4 regions of the Desulfosporosinus sp. Tol-M2 genome follow, and region 2 is predicted to be linked to each of the others. Evidence: riboswitches for the same ligand, from Rfam matches in the RefSeq annotation. Region 2 holds a riboswitch; each other region holds the start of a gene.
The links. A riboswitch is a leader RNA that binds a small molecule or an ion and turns the genes downstream of it on or off. The one in region 2 is predicted to bind molybdenum cofactor.
Positions count from the first base shown of each region.

Region 1: it holds a riboswitch for molybdenum cofactor, as region 2 does, so the genes downstream of both, AC6I5A_RS06410 (molybdopterin-dependent oxidoreductase) here and AC6I5A_RS09005 ([FeFe] hydrogenase, group A) in region 2, are expected to answer to the same signal.
Region 3: it holds a riboswitch for molybdenum cofactor, as region 2 does, so the genes downstream of both, AC6I5A_RS14395 (sulfide/dihydroorotate dehydrogenase-like FAD/NAD-binding protein) here and AC6I5A_RS09005 ([FeFe] hydrogenase, group A) in region 2, are expected to answer to the same signal.
Region 4: it holds a riboswitch for molybdenum cofactor, as region 2 does, so the genes downstream of both, moaA (GTP 3',8-cyclase MoaA) here and AC6I5A_RS09005 ([FeFe] hydrogenase, group A) in region 2, are expected to answer to the same signal.

Region 1 is NZ_JCAIJG010000086.1:1,648-7,112, forward strand. Features, by position in the region: gene AC6I5A_RS06395 (double-cubane-cluster-containing anaerobic reductase) at 1-1,143, shown strand, start outside; gene AC6I5A_RS06400 (putative Se/S carrier protein) at 1,176-1,436, shown strand; gene AC6I5A_RS06405 (aminotransferase class V-fold PLP-dependent enzyme) at 1,519-2,670, shown strand; molybdenum cofactor riboswitch at 3,700-3,838, shown strand; partial or broken gene AC6I5A_RS06410 (molybdopterin-dependent oxidoreductase) at 4,165-5,465, shown strand, end outside.
Region 2 is NZ_JCAIJG010000118.1:27,235-32,699, reverse strand. Features, by position in the region: gene hydG ([FeFe] hydrogenase H-cluster radical SAM maturase HydG) at 1-348, opposite strand, end outside; gene AC6I5A_RS09020 (TM1266 family iron-only hydrogenase system putative regulator) at 429-680, opposite strand; gene AC6I5A_RS09015 (formate dehydrogenase subunit gamma) at 1,262-1,927, opposite strand; gene AC6I5A_RS09010 (iron hydrogenase small subunit) at 1,972-2,340, opposite strand; gene AC6I5A_RS09005 ([FeFe] hydrogenase, group A) at 2,365-3,528, opposite strand; molybdenum cofactor riboswitch at 3,744-3,875, opposite strand; molybdenum cofactor riboswitch at 3,947-4,078, opposite strand; gene AC6I5A_RS09000 (NADH-dependent [FeFe] hydrogenase, group A6) at 4,410-5,465, opposite strand, start outside.
Region 3 is NZ_JCAIJG010000201.1:25,085-30,549, reverse strand. Features, by position in the region: gene AC6I5A_RS14415 (hypothetical protein) at 1-48, opposite strand, end outside; gene AC6I5A_RS14410 (cyclodeaminase/cyclohydrolase family protein) at 228-863, opposite strand; gene AC6I5A_RS14405 (bifunctional 5,10-methylenetetrahydrofolate dehydrogenase/5,10-methenyltetrahydrofolate cyclohydrolase) at 863-1,714, opposite strand; gene gltA (NADPH-dependent glutamate synthase) at 1,727-3,139, opposite strand; gene AC6I5A_RS14395 (sulfide/dihydroorotate dehydrogenase-like FAD/NAD-binding protein) at 3,139-3,981, opposite strand; molybdenum cofactor riboswitch at 4,079-4,196, opposite strand; gene nusB (transcription antitermination factor NusB) at 4,315-4,752, opposite strand; gene AC6I5A_RS14385 (DUF2273 domain-containing protein) at 4,764-5,012, opposite strand; gene amaP (alkaline shock response membrane anchor protein AmaP) at 5,009-5,465, opposite strand, start outside.
Region 4 is NZ_JCAIJG010000157.1:903-6,367, reverse strand. Features, by position in the region: gene mobA (molybdenum cofactor guanylyltransferase) at 474-1,061, shown strand; molybdenum cofactor riboswitch at 1,157-1,287, shown strand; gene moaA (GTP 3',8-cyclase MoaA) at 1,378-2,349, shown strand; gene moaC (cyclic pyranopterin monophosphate synthase MoaC) at 2,353-2,844, shown strand; gene AC6I5A_RS12080 (MOSC domain-containing protein) at 2,971-3,405, shown strand; gene AC6I5A_RS12075 (MogA/MoaB family molybdenum cofactor biosynthesis protein) at 3,405-3,902, shown strand; gene AC6I5A_RS12070 (NYN domain-containing protein) at 4,203-5,024, shown strand; gene groES (co-chaperone GroES) at 5,302-5,465, shown strand, end outside.

The DNA.
Region 1 (5,465 bases), on a different contig from region 2:
TTTTTCAACTTTGTGGTTTCGGAAATTCATGGGGTGCGCCCGGTGGAACTGATTGAACATCAGAAAAACGGCGGCAAGGTTTTTGGCACCTTCTGTGTTTATGTCCCTGATGAAATTATTTTTGCCGCCGGCGGTATTGCCACCGGCTTATGCGGTGGTTCCCAGTTTTGGGTTGGCGGCGGCGAAAAGGTCCTGCCGGCCAATACCTGCCCGCTGATCAAAGCCTCCGTGGGTGCGCGTCTGGATGGAACTTGTCCTTTCTTCAAAATCGCCGATATGTATATCGGGGAAACAACCTGTGACGGCAAGAAAAAAGCCTGGGAAATTCTCAATCAGGAAGTCCCTGTCTATGTGATGGATATTCCGCAAATGAAGCGGGAAAAAGATCTTCTGGCCTGGGAAGATGAAATCAGAGCGCTGCTTGAAATTGTAGAGAAGTTTACGGGCCATAAAGTTACCCTGGAAGCTTTAGCTGAAAAAATCAAAGTTCTTAATGAAAAACGGCAAGCCCTGGCCCGTCTTTACAACGCCCGGAAACATTCACCGGTGCCGATCAGCGGCAAAGACGCGCTATTAGTGACGCAAATAGCCTTCTATGACGACCCGGTCCGCTTTGCCGCCCAAACCAACAAACTTTGCGCTGAACTGGAGCAAAGAATAGCAGCGGGCGAGGGTGTTTTCCCAGCCGACACACCGCGCATTTTGATCACAGGCACACCGATGGCTATTCCTAATTGGAAACTGCACCATATTCTTGAAACCAGCGGCGCTGTGGTGGTAGTCGAGGAACTCTGCACCGGCACGCGTTATTTTGAAAATCTGGTTGATGAAAGCGGTAAAACTTTGGATGAACAAATCAAAGCCTTGGCCGCGCGCTACATGAAGACCAACTGTGCCTGCTTTACGCCTAATACCGGACGGATCGACGATCTCCTGCGTTTGGTGAAAGAATATAAGGTGGACGGGGTGATTGATTGCAGCCTGCAGTTCTGCGGCCTTTATTCCACGGAAGGGTATCTGGTCCAACAAGCTTTAAATAAAGCGGGCGTCCCCAATATACATTTGGAAACAGATTACAGCGAACAGGACATGGAACAGCTGCGCACCAGAGTGCAGGCTTTTCTGGAAATCTTGAAACAATAGGAACAATAGGTAACAGGTAGGTTGAATGAATCATGGCGGAAATTTATGATTACTACGTACTCTTTCCCAATCATCAGGAAGGTCTTCGCCTGCACCGGAAATTAAAAGAGGCTCAGGTAAAGTGCAGTATTTCACCGACTCCCCGTGAAGCCAGCAGTTTTTGCGGCATCTCGCTGCTGGTCAGTGAGGAAAATGTGGCGCAGGTGGAAAAGATTCTTGCGGGAAGCAACATCAAAACAGGGGGTATTGTCAGGATTCAACGCAAGACGGCGGTGTGGAACAAGACCTGTTGAATTGCTGTTTGGGCTTTGGGCAAGGGGAAGGGTTTATGTATATTGAGCAAATAGCAAGTTCCCTTGAGAATAGGAGTGTGAAATGAAAGAGCTGATCTATTTAGATAATGCAGCTACATCCTGGCCAAAACCGGAGATTGTTTATCAGATGATTGATCATTACAACCGTCGACTGGGCGGCAGTCCGTACCGGGGCAGCAGCAGTAAAACGCTGGAAGCCGGAGGGGTGCTGCTGGATACCAGGGAAGCGTTGGCCGCGCTCTTTCATTTCACGGATGTTTCGCGCCTGATTTTTACCAAGAATATCACAGAGGCGATCAACACGGTGCTCAAAGGATATCTGAAGCCGGGGGATCATATTATTATCAGTTCGATGGAGCATAACGCTGTGGTACGGCCGCTCAGTAAGTTAAAAAATTCCGGAGTGGAAATATCCATCGCGGACTGTGCTGCCGACGGCAGTCTGGACCCGTATGAGGTGGAGAAAGCCTGGCGTACGAATACCTGCATGGTTTGTCTGACCGCAGCCTCCAATGTGACAGGCACGATTATGCCTGTCCGGGAAGTAGGGCAGCTCTGCAGGAATAAGGGCGCAGTATTTATGGTGGATTCGGCCCAAAGCGCCGGGATAATCCCGCTTGATATTGGAGAACAAAATATTGATGTTCTGACCTTTACCGGGCATAAAAGCCTGTTCGGTCCGCAAGGTACGGGCGGATTCTATATTCGGCCCGGTTTGGACATTGATTCACTGCTCGAGGGAGGTACCGGCTCCTTTTCCGAGGAAATGGTACAGCCTGATTTTTCCCCGGATAAGTATGAGAGCGGCACTCCCAATACACCGGGAATTGCCGGTTTAGGAGCAGGCGTCAGTTTTATCATGAGAAAAGGTCTGGCAGCTATTCGAAATCATGAGCTGGAACTGATGGACAGGATGGTTGACGGGTTAAGGCAAATTCAGGGAGTGACAATTCATGGCCCTGTGGACAACCGACAGCGGACCGCTGTTTTGTCTCTAAATCTGGCCGGTCTGGAATGCGGCGAACTGGGTTTTCTTTTGGAGAATAATTTTGGTATTGTCACCCGTTCCGGCCTCCATTGCGCTCCTCTGGCGCATCGGACCATTGGTACTTTGCATCAGGGAACCTGCAGGATTAGTTTAAGTTATTTTTCCACCCGTGAGCAAATTGAAACTTTTCTGAATGGGATGCTGAGGCTGAGTAAAGGTGGTTAGTTACCTTAACGGGCAATCCCTTACATTATTTATTACAGCAACAGCTTTGAAGGGAGCATGTTGACAAAAGAAATCGTCAACGACTTTGTCTATAGCCCAAATGAAAGATAATTATCCGCAGGCGCGGATGTCATATAGGAATGCGGTTGATCCGGTACGCCATATTCCCTTACACAGCAGTTGTCAATCAACTTTACGGATCCGAAGTAGCACCACTACATCGTATAGATTCCTATATTCGGATAATTTCATCTGATTGTATGTCCTCAACATTCCCCAAACCCTCTTTAAGTTGTTTTTTACTCTATATTATCCCATTTTTCGTGATAAGAAGCCTCTGCTTTTAAGGCAATGGCTTCTTTGACTTTTTCAGTGGCCTCTGAAAACAAGGCTTTTAGGGATATCTGTATTTATGTAACTGTCAAAGACCCGAGTAATTGCCCCTACTCTATTTTTTCAATTTCAAAGGATTCTATAAATTTCTTCATTGGTGACCAAAATGTGCTAGTGACAAGAACACATAAAAGTGATACACTAACATTACAAAGACATTATATATAATATATACTTGTGTTGAAGTAACAGTTTATGAGGATATAATTATCCGCCAAGCATATCCTCCGGCAATATCAAAACCGAGCGGCGTTAGAAGTGCAGCTTCGTTGAAATACTGTCGGCATCAAGTCGGCGTTGAGGGAGGTGAGAAAGTGCTATCAAGTACAAGGTTTAAGCAAATTATAACCCGTTGCATGTGAGTTAACTTACATGAACCGGCGGTTCATAGAGTTTCTATTTACAGTGGCGCAAATGAAGACCTGAAGTTGATGCGGCCTTTCTTCACCGATTCTCTTTGGAGCTTTGGCGGATGAGTTCATCTATGCTTTAATGCTTCATCCGACTTGCTTGTTGGCGAATCATTGATTTGGCTGTACTACATTCCTGCCTTTATTCGTCGTTGTTGAACCCTAATTTGCCAACCCTTAGACTTTTTAGCAACAGCGTTACAACGTTGCTGAAATTTAATAATTTTTTAAAACTTAGCTCCCAAGCTACTTCACCTAAAGCTGCGGCTACGGGGAATTAGCCGACTTGGCTGTTATGCCGACACGGTAAATCCGGAAACGGGTTTATCTCCCTTATATTGGAAAGGAGTCAATGGCACTGAGAAGACAATTTGCATTGCCCGCATCATTTATGCGCCGGTAATGAGAGGTGTCTTTAATAATGGTGCCGTAAGTTGTTTCTGAGTAGGGGGAGAGAGCGCGTATTTTTGATGTAACCAATGCCCTAATTTAGCATGGCAATGAACTTTACCCTCCTAATTAAGATAGGAGTTTTTTTATTTTTTCATGTAAATAGAAAAGGAATGATTGAAGTGTAAGGAGCGTCGCTTATGTCTAGATACAAAGTTCTGATCATGCTTTGATCAAGAAGTAAATTCATGGGATTGGTCATGGCGTGTTTAAGAAAACATTTTTAGGGGAGGAAGAAGAGATGGATGTTTCTCGTCGTGGGTTCCTTAAACTCTCAGGGCTTTCCATTGCAGCCTTGGCCACTGGTCTGGGTTTTGACCCGGCCGTTGCGGAGGCCAAAGGGTATGCGTTGAAACTGGAAGGAACCAAAAAGGTCCCGAGCATCTGCCATTTTTGCGCCGGTGGCTGTGGGACGCTTTTGTATGTGAAAGAGGGTAAGTTAGTTCATTTGGAAGGTGACCCGGATCATCCGGTCAGCGAGGGAGTGCTGTGTCCCAAGGGGGCAAGCTTATCACATGTCGCCTACTCGCCGGATCGGGTGACTAAGCCGAAACGGCGTGCTCCCGGGGCGGATCATTGGGAAGACATCTCCTGGGAAGAGGCGCTGGACCGCGTCGCCAAGAAAACCAAAGAAGTCCGGGAGGCTACTTGGAAAGCCGCTGATGAGGTGGTCAATGCGAAAACCGGACTAAAGGAAATGCTGCCGGTTAACCGTGCGGACGGAATCGCCTTTCTTGGTTCTGCCGAAGTGGACAATGAAGAGTCGTACCTATTTACGAAATTCTGCCGGGTAATCGGGACCCCGCATCATGACCACCAGGCCAGGCAATGCCATGCTTCCTCCGTAACCGGGTTGGCCCCTGCCTTTGGTCGTGGGGCGATGACCAATTCATGGTCAGATATGAATAATGCCGAGGTCTTTTTAATTGCGGGAAGCAACTGCGCTGAAAATCATCCGATTGCCATGAGGTGGATTCTTCGGGCAAAAGAAAAAGGCGCTAAAGTAATCGTCGTCGATCCACGCTTTACTCTGACGGCTACCAAAGCCGACATCTTTGCCCAAATCCGTCCGGGAACGGATATTGCCTATCTGGGCGCTATTATTAATTATATTATTGAAAAGAAATTATACGATGAGAAATATGTTCTTAATTACACTAATGCTCTGTTTAAGGTCAGTAAAGATTATAAATTAGAAGATGGCCTCTTCTCCGGTTTTGACCCTACAACAAAGAAGTATGCTACCGCGAGCTGGGGTTACCAACTTGGGCCGGATAAAAAACCCCTGAAAGCGGACAGTCTGGAGGACCCGGATAGCGTATTTGCTAAGCTCAAAGCTCACTATGCCCGCTATACCCTGGAAACAGCCGAAAAAATCTCCGGGATCCCGGCCGCGAAAATTAAAGAAATCGCCGACGCCTTTTCTAAAGGGAAACCGGGCACTATTCTCTATGCGATGGGCATGACCCAGCATACCACGGGTACGCAAGGCATTCGGGCCTATGCCATCATTCAATTGTTGTTGGGTAATAGTGGCAAAGC
Region 2 (5,465 bases):
CATGGTTAGTTTGCTTCTCTTCAGGCTCTGACTACAGGCCTGATAGCCACAATAGACACAGTTATTGACGCAATAATTACTAATATAAAGAGGCGCGAATAAAACGATTCTCTTGCCATAAATCTTTTCTTTAATCTCTTTGGCTGTCTTAAACATTGCTGCCAGGACGTTTTGATCCTCAATATTTAACAGCACCGCCGCTTCTCTATGCGTCAATCCTTGGCAAGTCTTTGCCTTTTCAAGAAGCACCCTGACATGGTCTTTGTCCTTAGCCCTAACCTGTCCTTCTTCCAGCGAAATCCTAACTTCTTCATCGATAATGAAATCCTTCGCCAAATACGCTTTCATCTTTAGACCTCCAACTTTTTGTGTTAATGCTATTACCTCTCCTAAATATAAACCTTTCAAATTCTGTGGTTACTTCGACCTTAAATAATTCTGGTGAGCGCGCTCTTGACGGTAACTTTCGGAAGGTTGCCCAGTTTCCCGGTCAGGGAGCCGACCTGATCAGTGCTGCCATCAACAATCAGAGATATGACGGCTACTTCCCGGGTTTGATGGGGCAGACCCATGCGGCCGATAATCAGATCGGCATGCTCGCTTAAGATCTGATTAACCTTGCCAACCACCTGCCGGTCTTCAATTACTACCCCGATAACTCCCAAACGCTTTTCTGTCATACTTATACCCATTCCTTTCTTGAGGCATCAAACGTTCTGACTCATAGACCCCCTTTTCATCCAGTGTGAGACTCCCTCTTAACATGTGAGGATGACGCACTTTATCATCTTGAGGAATTTACTGAAAAGTGAGACAAAAAATATTTTCAAATCACAAAATCTAACGTTACAGGTGTGAGTTGTCCCTCGTACTTTGCTACGCTGGGGGAAAACAGAGAATGTCTCAAGCGAAGGCTTAGCCAAAATAAAACGCTTACCCTGAAATATTAGAGTAAGCGGTCAAACATATCATGATTTTTAATATGATGACCCCTTTAACTCAGCAATAACCTTGTTCTCAGGGTAAAACTTATAAGTTAGAGCGCCTGCAGAGCAGCCGCATGGACCTTTCTGCAAACTCTGACCCGGATTACAGGAACCTCCTGGTAATCCATTTACATATCCCCTCTTCTTTTTATAAGATTCTTCGTTCGTATCCGTGTTTAGACGACTGCCCTTTGCACCTTATTTTATACTAAAGTATAGCATAATATTATGCAAATGTGAATCTTCTCTCAATTCAGCACATCTCCATTACGACCTTAAGCTTCTTTCCTCAGCTCGGAAAACCACTTGCTGTTATGCTCGGCACTTGATGCCGCATCCACATAACCATCAATCATCATAGATGCGAATTCACCGCGGGATTTCGAATTAATTGCCGCCAAATAGAAGTGCCCTGCTATCATTATAATTAAAACCATCCCTGTCCAAAAATGAATCGCATAGCAAGTATTTAAAAAAGCAGCCGATACAGTATGACGTCCCAGCCACATTTCAAAACCAGTAAAAATCATCAAAAAACAGCCTATAATAACTAACCAGCCGAGAACTTTTTGCCCGGCATTGTATTTATCTTGTGGCGGTCTTACTTTCATTTTAATGAAGGGCACATAACCACCCAGGACTTTAAACCAGGCCATATCGTTCCTGGTAAAAGTTGTAATGGTGTCAATAAAACGCGCGAACCGATCAAAATTTAAAAGAATGTAGAGAGTAGGTCCTAACGTGAAAATTACGCCGGTCCAAACATGGACAAGTGATGCGTTCGCACCACCTCCAAATAGGTTGTTAATGCCGTTGCCGGACCAGTGGAAGCCTATTCCAGTAAATCCCAGGAGGATAAAAGTAATTAAGTGTATCCAATGCATCGTCCGGGTCTGCGTACCATGCTTTAAGGCTTTGCCTTTGACAATTTCCTTACTCATTTATAGCCTCTCCTTTCCAACATTTCATATCTTCTTATCTCTTTTTATGATACAGCTTTTACATCTTCTTTTGGATGATTCAGCTCCTCAATTAATGCGGGAATATCCTTGCCGTAGCGCGTATGCAGCAAATGATGAGACTTGCTGCTCAGCGGTTTTACTTCTCCCGGTGATAAGAATTCCTTGTATAATTGCTGAACTTCAGGATTCAGGTGCGACTTACGAATGGTCATCTTTTCATCCAAGGAATATAACCCGGCTGATCTTTGGGCAATATAATCAGTACTGGTTTTGGCGCTGCTGAACCCCAGTTTCATAAACAGACCGGAAAAGGCTGCAACCACTGCCAACGCGACTGTTCCTTTTAGAAACTGCCGCCTGTTTATGCCTTCTTTTTCATGAAATAATGTCATCGTTATTTCTCCTTTTTATTTTTATTAGGCATCCCGCCGGATCGGTTGCCCACCACCGTTAATACACCCACCCGGGCAATTCATAACTTCGATAAAATGATAGTCGAGTTTTCCTGCCAATACATCTTCAATTACCTGGCCTACATGTTTAGTTCCGGTTATTATGGCAACTTTCACCGGGAAAACTGTATTCCCCAAAGCTTTGATTGGCACCGGAACTGTAGCTTCTCGAACCGGAGCCAGTCCGCGTACAGCTTTTAATTCAATTTTATCCAAAGTTTGCCCACTCAATAACTCATAAGCGGTACGCAGCGCCGCTTCCATCACACCTCCGGTCACACCAAAAATCGTAGCCGCACCGGTGGATTGACCGATAAAAGAATCTGCTTGTTCATCTACCAGGATATTAAAATCTATCCCTACGTCCTTAATCATCTGGGCCAGTTCGCGAGTCGTTATTACCGCATCCACATCCTGGTGGCCGCTGCTGATCATTTCCGGCCGGTTGCACTCATATTTTTTAGCCGTACAAGGCATGACAGAAACAGAATAAACGTCGGCAGGATCGATGTTCAGTTTTTGGGGTAAATATGTCTTGGCTAATGCTCCAAACATCTGCTGGGGAGATTTGGCCGTTGACAAATGAGGAAGGATTTTAGGATAATTATCCTCTGCATATTTAATCCAGGCTGGACAACAACTCGTAAATTGGGGTAAGGGACCGCTTTCTTCGTAACCGGGTTGTCCTACTGCTTTAAATACCCGATTAATTAACTCAGTGCCTTCTTCCATAATTGTTAAGTCCGCAGTAAATTCCGTGTCGTAGACTTTATCAAAACCTAATTTTCTTAAAGAAGCAAACATTTTACCTTTGGCATTATACCCCGGCTCCTTGCCAAATTCTTCACCTAAAGCTACCCTGACTGCCGGCGCAGTTTGAACTACTACAAATTTTTTCGGATCAGTTAAAGCTGCCTTTATTTCTGCGATCATACTCTGGTCTTTGATTATTCCGGATGGGCAGTTAATCAGGCACTGCCCGCAATTGATGCATTTTTTTTGATCAATATGATGTTGTTCGCCAAGTTTTCCGGTTATGGCACCCGTAGGACATATTGGAGTACAGTGATCACAGGACTTGCATAGGGCAGTAACACTTATAATACCTTCAGCTGCTACAGAATTCACTATTCACCCTCCTAAAAACATAATTTAGAAAGCATTCTCTTGGTAATTTGAAAAAAGCGATTAAATCTTATTATAACCACACTTATATTTATGTATAAGTGTATCCTTATACACCAAGTACCTTCACCAATTTATTCACATACATTACCTGCATCAATCAGCTCATAATAGAAAAGACTCCACCTTCAGAAAGTGAAGCCATGCCAAAAAAAGCCTAACTGGCCTGGTCACCTCCTTTTCAATAGTGAAGGCATACCCGTTTCCAGGTACACCCCGAGGGCTTTAAGCCCTGGCCGGTTACCATAGATTACTCATTAGGTTGATCCGGCTCGGAGATAGGATTAATTAAGTTTTGTGAATCATAAATATAAATAGAAAAGACTCCACCTACAGAAAGTGAAGCCACGCCAAAAAAGCCTAACTGGCCTGGTCACCTCCTTTTCAATAGTGAAGGCATACCCGTTTCCAGGTACACCCCGAGGGCTTTAAGCCCTGGCCGGTTACCATAGATTACTCATTAGGTTGATCCGGCTCGGAGATAGGATTAATTAAGTTTTTGTGTGCGATAAACGTGCCATAAACATAGGTAATCCTTAGTAAACATGCATAAACAACCTATAACTGATTATAGCTTTATTGAGATTAACTTGCAAGAACATTATGACTCACAGTCAAAGAAAAACTGATTTATACGAATTGCCTTTCGTAGATTAACTGAAAAAACGCTTACCCTGAAATAATAGAGTAAGCGGTCAAAATATCATGATTTTTAAGATGATGACCCCTTTAACTCAGCAATAACCTTGTTATCAGGGTAAAATTTATAAGTTAGAGTGCTTGCAGAGCAGCCGCATGGACCTTTCTGCAAACCCAAACATCAGTTACAGGAACTTTTTGTTCTTAGCGTGGTAGTGCGTATGCAATAACTCATGAGATTTGTGTCCCAGGGGTTCAATCAGGAAGTCTTCATAAAGCTTGGCTACTTCCGTATTCAAATGTGACTTCCGAACCTCCATTGCTTCGTCTTCGACATAGATAGCATCAATCCGCTGGACACGTTTGGCATTGGCTTTGGTTATCGGTTGTCCGCCGCCGCCGATGCAGCCACCCGGGCAGGCCATGATTTCAATGAAGTGATAAGGGGATTCGCCGCGTCGAACCTGATCCATGAGTTTTCTGGCATTGCCAAGGCCATGCGCAATAGCTACTTTTACCACTGTCCCTTTGAGATCAACCGCAGCTTCCTTAATTCCTTCAAAACCACGGGTTACGGTAAAGTTAACGTCCGGAAGAGTTTCTCCCATCACTACTTCGTAAACTGTGCGCAGGGCAGCTTCCATAACCCCGCCGGTGGCTCCAAATATAACGGCAGCGCCGGTATATTCGCCCATCCAGGGGGAGAAGGGAGCGGGCGCCAGCTTCGTAAAGTCAATACCGCTCATCCGGAACAGGCGGCCAACTTCCCGCGTGGTCAGCACGATATCAACATCCCGGAATCCACTGCTGTTCATTTCTGGGCGGGACGCCTCAAACTTCTTGGCTACACAGGGCATAATGGATACCGAGAAGATCTTCTGCGCGGGAATTCCCATTTTGTCCGCCCAGTAGGTCTTAGCCAGGGAACCGAACATCTGCTGGGGTGATTTACAGGTAGACAGGTTGTCCAGCAGGTCGGGATAATAAGTTTCACAGAAATTAATCCAGCCGGGGCTGCAGGAGGTAAACATGGGGAGGGTTCCGCTATTTTTCAGACGGCTAAGAAGTTCGTTACCTTCTTCCAGGATTGTCAGGTCAGCGGTGAAGTTGGTATGCAGCACATGGTCGAACCCAATCTGCTTCAGACCGGCCACAAAGACTTCCATGGGCAGATCGCCGGTATTCATTCCAATTTCTTCACCTAACGCCAAGCGCACGGCCGGGGCAATCTGGGTAACAAC
Region 3 (5,465 bases), on a different contig from region 2:
CGAAACCGCTAATAACGTAACAATTGATACTATTTTAAATAGCTTCATTTGTAACGCCTCCTATTAATAAATTATACCATCTACTCGCACGGATTAAATGAGAGCGTTAAAAACAAAAACAAGCGGTAAGAAAATCAATCCTTTCCCCCTGTATTGAATCGATGATTGAAATCGGAAGTCCAAAGTTCGAACCTCGTGCCTCGCGCCTCGAACCTCGCGCCCCGTGCTCACATCCGGCTTTGAACGACGGCCACAGTCTCCGCACAAAGGGCAGTTGCTTGTTCTAATAGTCTGGTTCGTTCAGCCTTTACCCGCTCTTGATAACCCTCATCTTTTATCTGGGGAAGGTTAATGTCGACACTCAGCATTGCTGATTTCAGCGCACTTTCCGCTAAATAAGCCGCAACGCCAACATCACTGATCGCGCCAAGGTTGCCAATTGGAGCAAGTTCCTGAGCTAATTGCAGGATTTTATAACAATTTTGGGCAATTCCCAGCGGGGTATCCGTAGCCGAGACTAAAGCCTTTTGCAGTTTCTCAGTACGCACGGTTTTTTCCTCCGCCGTACTTTTCGGTAATTTTAAAACAGCCATAAAATTCGAGAATTCGGCGATATCCTGACTCAGTCCGGTTTTAAGTAAGGCAAGTACCCTTTCGGCCTGAGCTAGAATCTCTTGCACTTGCGGTTCTACCTCTCGATACTTTTCCTTACCCAATGTGAGCCGAGCTACCATACAAGTCATCGCCGCCGCCAGGGCTCCAACATAAGCGGAAACACTACCCCCACCCGGTGTCGGTGAAGAGCTGGCAGACACGGCCAGAAATTCTTCCGTCGTCCATTCCCAAATCTTACTTGTATCCATTAATACGTCCTCCCTTGCAGGGCGATTCCTTTGAGCACATTACGCAGCACCAAGGCAGTGGTCAAAGAACCAACCCCACCCGGTACCGGGGAAATCAAGGCGGCGACTTCTTGAACAGTATCAAAATCCACATCTCCGCAAATTCCGCCTGGAATTTCATTGATCCCGGCATCAACAACTATCGCACCCGCTTTGACCATATCCTTTTTGATCAATTTTGCGCGTCCTACGGCGACAATCAAAATATCAGCCTGACTGGTAAAAGCCCCTAAGTCGGGTGTTTGGGAGTGACAAATAGTCACAGTAGCATTGTGTTTCAAGATCAGAAAAACAAGGGGTTTACCGACAGTTTCTCCCCGCCCGACGATGACAACATGTTTTCCCGCAATCTCAACCCCACAACGCAGCAGTAATTCCATACAGCTTTGCGGGGTTGCTGGGAAAAGCCCGTCCTGGCCGCTTAAAATATACCCCCGATTGAGCGGATGAACCCCATCGACGTCCTTGTCCGGACGTACTGCGGCCATGATCTTTTCTTTGCGTATTCCCTTAGGCAGGGGAAGTTCAATCATAATGCCATGAACTTCCGTGTCCTGGTTCAGACCTTCAATCCGCTCTAAAACTTCGGTTTCGAGAGAATCTGCCGACATTACGAAGAGTTCGAAGGCCATGCCTATACCCTCACAAGCCTTCTGCTTTGAGTGGGCATAAACGACTGAAGCCGGGTCATCTCCGACTAAAATCACCGCGAGTTTTGGCTGTAACCCTTTATTTTTCCACTGGGTAATTTCCTCACGAATTTCTTCCTTGAGAACCTTGGCTACCGCTTTACCATCCAATAACTGAGCCAATTGACTCAATCCTCACTTCGCTTTAAGATACTGATCAATACCACTGGCAGCCTTTTTACCGGCTCCCATCGCCAAAATAACGGTAGCCGCTCCGGTAACTATATCTCCGCCCGCAAAAACTCCCGGCTTAGAAGTCATTAACGTTTCTGCGTCAGCAACAATGTTACCCCGTTTGCTCAAATCCAATCCCGGAGTAGACGTTGTCACCAAAGGATTCGGTCCTTGCCCAATCGCCACGACTACCGTATCCATCGGAATCTCGATTTCTGATCCTGGAATAGCAAGCGGAGAACGTCGTCCGGAAGCGTCCGGCTCTCCAAGTTCATAGCGCAAACAAGTTAGGCTTTTAACCCACCCACGCTCATCTCCCGCGATGGAAACGGGACTGGTTAAGAGATGAAAATGGATCCCCTCTTCTTCCGCATGCTCCAGCTCTTCATTCCTTGCCGGCATCTCGGCGCGAGAACGTCGGTAGATAATAGAAACATTTTCAGCGCCTAAACGTAAGGCGGTGCGCGCAGAATCCATAGCGACGTTTCCCGCACCGAGAACCGCTACATTTTTCCCTACCTTAACCGGGGTTGCATAGTCAGGGAACTTGTAACCCTTCATCAAATTAGTCCGGGTTAAAAATTCGTTCGCGGAATATACCCCATTAAGGTTTTCTCCAGGGATATCCATAAAGTAGGGCAGTCCGGCACCTGTACCGATAAACACGGCCTCGTATCCGTTACCCAGCAGTTCATCCACGGAAGTAATTTTGCCGACCACTTGATTCGTGAGAATTTCAACCCCCATTTGTTTCAGGTTGGCTATCTCCGTCTGCACAATTTCCTTCGGCAAACGGAACTGCGGAATCCCGTACATCAAAACGCCCCCGGCAACGTGCAGCGCTTCAAATATCGTCACTCCATGCCCAGCTTTTGCCAAATCACCGGCACACGCCAATCCGGAAGGTCCTCCCCCGATAATAGCGACACGTTTACCGGTCGGTACCGGTTTCTCAAACGTAGATTCGCCAAATTTCATATCATAGTCGGCTACAAAACGCTCTAACCTGCCGATAGCCACGGGCTCCCCTTTTTTTCCCAGAATACATTTTATTTCGCATTGATTTTCCTGGGGACAAACCCGACCACAAACGGCGGGCAAGGAATTCTTAATTTTCAGGACCTTGCCGGCTTCCAGAAAATCCTCTTCCGTAATCTTTTCAATAAACTCCGGAATGAGAACTCCGACAGGACATCCCGTAATGCATAAAGGTTTCTTACAGCGTAAACAGCGCTTTGCTTCTTCCACAGCCGTTTCCTGTGTATAGCCCAGGGCTACTTCATCGAAGTTATGCGCCCTGACCTGAGGCTCTTGACAGGGCATTTCATGACGAGGGATGATCACTTTCCTGGTCTTCTCAACATTCTCCGCCATTAGTGATGCCCTCCTTCGCGGTCACATTCCAGCCGAGCCTTAGCCCGATTCTCTTCGTCCCTATAAAAGGTTAAACGTTGCATAGCTAAATCAAAATCCACTAGATGTCCATCGAATTCCGGTCCATCCACACAGGCAAATTTGGTTTCATTGCCTACACTAACCCGACAAGCACCACACATTCCAGTCCCGTCAACCATAATTGGATTCATGCTGACAATCGTTTTGATGCCCTTTGGCCGGGTATAATTCACAACTGCTCGCATCATGACCATGGGGCCAATTGCCCAAATCACCTTAACCTGATGTCCTTGGTCTAAAACCTGAGCCAGCCCGTCTGTCACAAACCCTTTAACACCCCTACTGCCATCGTCCGTGGCAATCACAACTTCGTTACTCACGGCACGCATTTCTTCTTCTAAAATCAAAAGATCCGCACTCCGTGAACCTAAGACGGAAATCACATAATTCCCGGCAGCTTTTAAAGCCCGGGCAATCGGATAAATGGGGGCATTTCCCAGACCTCCTCCGACGCACACAACCGTACCATAATTTTCAATTTCGGATGCAACACCTAACGGACCCACGAAATCCTGAAACTTATCCCCCTCATTCATGTGCGTAATGAGGGCTGAAGAATATCCCACATCTTGCACAACAAGCGTGATGGTCCCTTTTTCTCGATCAAAGTCCATGACTGTAAGCGGAATGCGTTCACCCAACTCATCTACCCGCACAATAACAAATTGTCCAGGCTCAACTTTGGCCGCCACAGCCGGTGCGTCAACTTCCAGCAAGACAATTGTCGGTGCCAGTAGTCTTTTTTTAACTACGTCATACATTTAACTTCTCCCCTATATCTTGATAATTTTGACTCAACAAGGGAAAACCTAAGCTCTCTTTTTAAGATAACCTTAGGTCGCAAAAAAACATAACAAAAAGTCATCTCATATTTCTCCTTCTCAACACGGAAGGCCCTATCATTTCTAATAGAACCCATTGGCCGATTATCATATGCAATGCACCCAGACAAGTCAGCTTGGAGAAAATATAACACTTGTTTTATTATAGATTACATTTTTCGTAATAGCAATAAAATCTTGTCGCATTTAATCCCTTGGGATCAGAAATTGTAACTGAAGATTATCTGTGAATTAATAAAAGAGCCCATACAATTACTTGCCTATAGGCTCTTTTCGTTCTAGTTTCGAAATCCTAGCGACTATACCGTCAAGAATTCCGTTTACGAACTTTGCCGATTCCTCGCCCCCAAAGCGCTTTGCTAATTCGATCGCTTCATTTAGACTGACTCGTCCTGGAATGTCCGGACAGAAAAGAACCTCATACGTTGCTAAACGCATCACATTCCGATCCACGTTCGCCATACGGCTAATGGTCCAATCCTGAGCAAATGAAGTAATCATATTATCTATTTCAACCAGATGTGCTATCGTTCCGTCGACTAATTCCTGAGCAAACTTTCTACTGGCCTCGGGGACTACAAATTCCGTTGCCCAATGTTGAACTTCCTCGGATGTAATCAGCGGTTCTTTCGTCAGGTCCCTTTGAAAAAGCACTTGCAGGGCTGTTTCACGGGCTAATCTTCGACTCAAGGAAATTCCTCCTAGTACTTTTTCAAGTTTTTTTCTAACCAAGTTGTAATAAATTTATAATCATCCTGGCGTTTTCCTAACACAAATCCCAGAATAGCAAACAAGGCCAAGACCAGTGTGCGCCAAAAGCCAAGAGTCACCATTAGCAAACCCAGAACTAAACCTATTGACGTTCCGATGAATTTGCCCGGATGATTGTCAATGACCCATACTAAAAACCTGGAGATTTTCTCTCCAATTTTCGACCAGAACTCACTCATCGGACGCGTGTCAAATGGGCCTTATCCAAACTTAGCACCAGCACTTTCACCTCTGTTACCATAATTCCTGTATAAAGTTCGACATCCGCCTTGACCTTTGCTTGAAGTTCTTCGGACGTTATTGGAATTCGTTCGCCCTGCTCAAATTGGCAAGAGACCATTATCTGAAGACCAGTTTCCCGTTCTCTAAGGTTCGATTTAACATGCAACACACCCGGCAGCGCCATTGCACTTCGCGCAATAATCTCCTGCAGGGCATCCTGAGAAATTCGGACATTTCCCCCTTTGGAAGACGTTTGAAACGTACGAACCGAACTTCTGCGCGGACGCACAAACAAAAGTAATCCCAGTAAGAGCAAAACAGCAGCCACAATAATACTTTCCCATGGGTTTGATTTTAACCACTCCAGCCCTTGAGCAAGTATAACATAAGGAAGCTCCCACCCTGTGGCC
Region 4 (5,465 bases), on a different contig from region 2:
TAATAAGATCTGTGTCCAGTATATAACTAAAAGGGTAGAAGTGTAAATATTGAATGTTTTATAAAATATTTGGATTTTTCTCTTGGGGAAATTGGCTTGCTATGTTGTCAGAATTTCCCAAAGTGACAGGGAAAGTCTGATGTGGTACATTTAAGGCAGAATAGTTGGTCGTAAATAAAAATCAAACAGGATTAGGGTGGAGAGTTATAAAACATCAAGATGTGATTAGCTACACTGCACCCCTTTGACAGTACTGTGCACTCGCCATGCAGTTCCTTCGGGTAAAGGAATTTTATTACTGAGAAATATTCTAGTTCCTAATACTTATAAAGAAAAGAGAACGGATACCGATGCGAACGGGGTACCCGTAACCGTTGGGGGGAACGGGTTTAACCCGTTTTTGTCTGTTGAATACGAGGGGGTCTTCAAAAATTACTAATTCACTGCAGAACTCCGGGAAACAACTTCCAAAGTTGAAGGCGACGGGTATTTTGCTAGCAGGCGGAAAAAGCTCGCGAATGAAAAAAGATAAGGCCTTCCTGGAACTGGAAGGAAGACCCTTAGTGGAGCAGAGTCTAGCTGTTTTGCAAACCGTGTTTACAGAAGTTTTAATTAGCAGCAACAAGCCTGAACTGTATGTAGGCTACGAAGTACAGGTTATTCTAGATGAGATTCCTGGTCGAGGTCCTTTAGAAGGACTTTATCAGGGTTTAAAAGCGGCTACTTATGATGAGGTTTTTTTTGTAGCCTGTGATATGCCGTTTCTAAGTGTTGAGCTTATCCGGTTTTTGGCGACGTGGATTTCGGAGTATGATGTTGTTGTTCCGCAGCTTCAAGATGGCTTCCATCCGTTACATGCCTTTTACCATCGACGTTGTATTCCCATAATCCAAAATAATCTCGAGGCGGGTCACTTCAAGATTATTGATTTTTACCCAACTTGTTCTGTACGGTATGTGAAAGAAAAAGAACTTCAAGCCTTCTCTGATTTGAGCAAAGTCTTTTATAACGTCAACACACCAGACGAATGGTCGGCGATCATTAAGGTTAATCCGAATTGACAAAATGTATTAGGTAGTGAGAAAAAAGAATAATGCAATATATCGCGAATTACCTCTATATAAAGAAAAAGGAATTTAACTGAAAAAAATTAAATATTTTGTCATTGCTCCAAAGCTGGTTTACCTAAAGCAGAAGCTATGGTGACCAGACAAGTGCTTAAAGGCACTCGGGTATTATGGGAAACTGTAATATCTCCTGCTGGAAAGGAGTCTGTCGACAGGTGGATTGAATCCTCCGGTTGTTTACAGACCGCGGGTTTTTTTATTTCAACTGGTTAAGTTTTTTACCAAATTTAATCTTGAAAAGAGGATTTTTATGCTGGATCAATTTCAAAGAAAAATCGAATATCTGAGAATATCAGTGACAGATCGCTGTAATCTACGCTGTATATACTGTATGCCAGTTGAAGGAGTGCAGTGGATGCCGCATGATTCTATTCTTTCCTTTGAAGAAATTCTTCGACTAATGAGGATCAGTACGCAATTAGGGTTTCGTCGCTTTCGTATCACAGGGGGAGAACCCTTAGTACGTAAAGGAATTTTGGACTTTCTGCGGGAGGGCGCCATAATTCCAGGGGTCGAGGACTTCATGATAACTACCAATGGATTGTTACTCCCGAAAATGGCCTTCGATTTAAAAGCAGCAGGCGTTCAGCGAGTGAACATCAGCTTGGATACTATGGACTCAGAGCGTTTTCGAGCTATCACTCGTGTGGGAGAGGTTTCCAGTGTAATTCAGGGAGTCTTTCGCTCGCTTGAGGCTGGCCTAGATCCGGTAAAAATCAATGTCGTGGTCGTCCGGGGGGTTAATACGGACGAGTTGCCGAACTTTTTGAAGTTAGCAAAACAATATCCGCTCCATGTCCGTTTCATCGAACTGATGCCAATTGGCATTAGTTCTAAGCAACGGGCTGATTTTGTTCCAATTCAAGAAATGAAAGAGCTCTTAGGACTAAAAGAGAACATTCTAACTCAGGGGATCTTGGGTGGGGGACCGGCAGAGTATGTTCAACCAAGGGGTTTTAAGGGTAGCATTGGCTTTATTAGCGCCATGAGTCGTCATTTTTGCGATACATGCAATCGTGTACGCTTAACGGCGGATGGAAAATTGCGCCCTTGCTTGCATAGCAAAAATGAAGTGAGTCTGCGTGATGCCCTACGAAATGGAACCTCGGACGAAATTTTAAGGGATCTTTTTGCCCAAGCAGTTTGGCATAAACCCGCAAAGCATCATATGAATGACGAAGCATTGCAAGGTCAACGTGTCATGTCTCAGATTGGAGGGTAAAAAGTGGATTTAACCCATTTTGATGAAGAAGGGCGCGCCCGAATGGTTGATGTCAGCGATAAGGCTGAAACGGCCCGTATGGCAGTTGCTCGAGGGAGAATTACGATGAAAGCAGAGACTTTTGAGCGCATTCGCTCTGGGCTAATCGCCAAAGGCGACGTTTTGGCGGTGGCTCAAGTTGCGGGGATTATGGCGGCAAAGCAGACATCCCAGATAATTCCTATGTGTCATCCGCTCCTGATCACAGGGGCTAAGCTTAGGTTTAACTTAGTGGAACCCGGTGAGGTAAATATTGAAGCGATAGTAAAAGTCAATGGAAAAACCGGGATTGAAATGGAAGCCCTGACGGCGGTCAGTGTTGCAGCGTTAACGATCTACGATATGTGTAAAGCAATAGATAAAACAATGACAATTGGGGATATCTATCTAGTTGAAAAGCAAGGGGGAAAAAGCGGACATTATAGAAGTTCGAAGTTCGAAGTGCATGATTCGTAGTCCGAATTTTGAAAATTGCGTCAGTCCTTGGATAAGTTCTGCTAACATTTACAAAGCTATGTTTCATAAACCAAGTTTTTTTTATTCGATGACCACTGATGAGATGAAAGGGTGAGATTTTATATAATGGGTAAAATAATTGCGGTTTGTACGAGTGAAAAAAAAGGAATGCGCAAAAAGAATGTAGGCGAAGGAATTTTGAAAGTCAACTTTGGTCTGGAAGGAGATGCGCATGGTGGAGATTGGCATCGTATGGTCAGCTTGCTGGCGATGGAAAGTATCAAGAAGATGACGGATAAAGGGTTGGATGTTGGGCCAGGGGACTTTGCGGAGAATCTGACAACGGAAGGACTGGAATTATTCATCCTTCCCGTGGGAACAAAACTTAAGATAGGGGAAACCAGTATCGGAGAAGTCACTCAAATTGGTAAAGAATGCCATACGAAATGTGCAATCTTCTATCAGGCTGGGGACTGTGTCATGCCAAGAGAAGGAATTTTTATCCGGTTGTTGGAAGGCGGAGTGGTCCGAGTCGGGGACAGCATCGAGGTGATAGCTTAATGCTTCGCGTAGGAGTCATCACGGCTAGTGACAAAGGGTCGCGTGGAGAAAGGGAGGATCTCTCCGGGCCAACGCTTATTAAGCTTGTTCAAGACATTGGCGGGGAGGTTGTGGAGTATGTAGTGCTCCCGGATGAGCAAATGTTACTTGCTGAAAAAATGTGCCAATGGGCGGATGAACTTAGTCTGGATTTGATTTTAACGACCGGCGGGACAGGTTTTGCAATGCGTGATGTTACGCCTGAGGCCACCTTATCCGTCTCGGATCGTTTGGTACCCGGCATTGCAGAAGTGATGCGGATGGAAAGCTTAAAGGTGACAAGTAAGGCTATGCTAAGCAGGGCAGTAGCCGTCCTTCGTAAACAAACGCTGATTATTAATATGCCGGGTAGTCCCAAGGCGGCGCGCGAATGTTTTAACGCAATTGCCCCAGCCCTTTCTCATGGAATTCAAATCCTCAAAGGGGAAGCCGGAGAGTGTGCGACAACAGTCAAATGATAGTCACTAATGCTTTAAGAGATTGGTAGCTAATCTACCAATCTCTTTTTGTACTATCAGACCCCCATGCCGCTGCGCGGCACCACTGATGAATGAAAACAGGTTGTTTTCAGGGCAGAAAGTATAAGTTTCGGGTAAGCATAAGTGCAACTAGGCAGCCGCCTTCGCTAAGGCTAGGCGCCAGCCAAGTTTTCTTTATACTAGTCGGGACTTACCTATAATCAGTATTACCGTGCTTGTCACCTCTGTCCATGGTCTTGTGTATAATAGGGTAGACATATGGCTTGGGAGGTGAATTTCGTGAAAGCCATTGCGTTTGTCGATTACGAAAACATTTGGACGGGATTATTAGAGAGGGGTTATGACTTAACGCCGGAACAGTTGGCACGGTTTTTGCAATTTTATACAATACAAAACAATATCGACTTATTGGCCATCTATCTTTACGCCAACTTTGATCGGGAAGAGTTTTTGCGAACACAAACGATGTTTGAGAAAACGAATGTCTTTACGCGTCATGTCTTTGGGAAAAATAATTATGCCAGTACGGGACTTCGCCGTAATGCAGCAGATTTGGAATTAATGCTTGAGGCTCAGGAAATCTTGCTGACACGAGAGTCTACGTTTGACATGTTTTTGTTGCTTACGGGGGACGGTGACTTTCTTTCACTACTCAGAAAAGTCCGGGCTTGGGGGAAAGAAGTAAAAGTGATCGGGGTAGCAGGAAGTATTCATCATGCGCTACACCCTTATTGTAAGGGGGAGGATCTTTTACAGTGGTTCCTTCATGAACAGCCTGAAACAGAGTATTATCCGGAGCGGGATTTGGAACAAGGGATCCGGATCCTGGGAGATCTACAGACTCGCTTGCCCTACGTTGCATCAACTAAGGCGAGAGCTGCTTTAACGGAGCTTCTGGGACGATCTATTATGCAAGTTAAAGAGTTCATTCGGTATACGTTAAAAGAAACTATACTCCTTGAGAAGGAGCACCCCGATCCGAATCTCAAAATTGGTAAAACAAAAATATACCTTCTCAATCTAGAGAATACCTTGGTTTTGGAAGCGTTAGGATCCATGCGTGAAGAAGTTTTTCAGCGTCAAAAATTACTGGATCTTTAATTATGTATAGAAACTCGAAAAGCTGGCAATTATAGTGTTTAGAGGATGTGGAAACACGCTCGGGGGAGGGCCTAGGGTGTAATAATACCTATCGCCTGAAATAGTGAGAAATAACTCGATTGATAGAGTAAATGTAGTATTTATGCTCATATTTCGAGCCTAAAGGGGGTTGCTTTCCAGTGCCCCCTTGCATATTATTATAGATATATTGTTAGCACTCAATGGAGTCGAGTGCTAACAAATATTAAATAAAAACAATAAGGAGGGACTTTTCTTTATGAACATTAAACCTCTCGCAGACCGGGTGATTGTCAAAGCACTCCCAATGGAAGAAAAAACTAAGAGCGGAATCTATATGCCGGATACCGCAAAGGAAAAACCACAAGAAGGCGAAGTAATCGCTGTTGGTCCTGGTAAAATGGAAAAGGGTGAACGTATAGC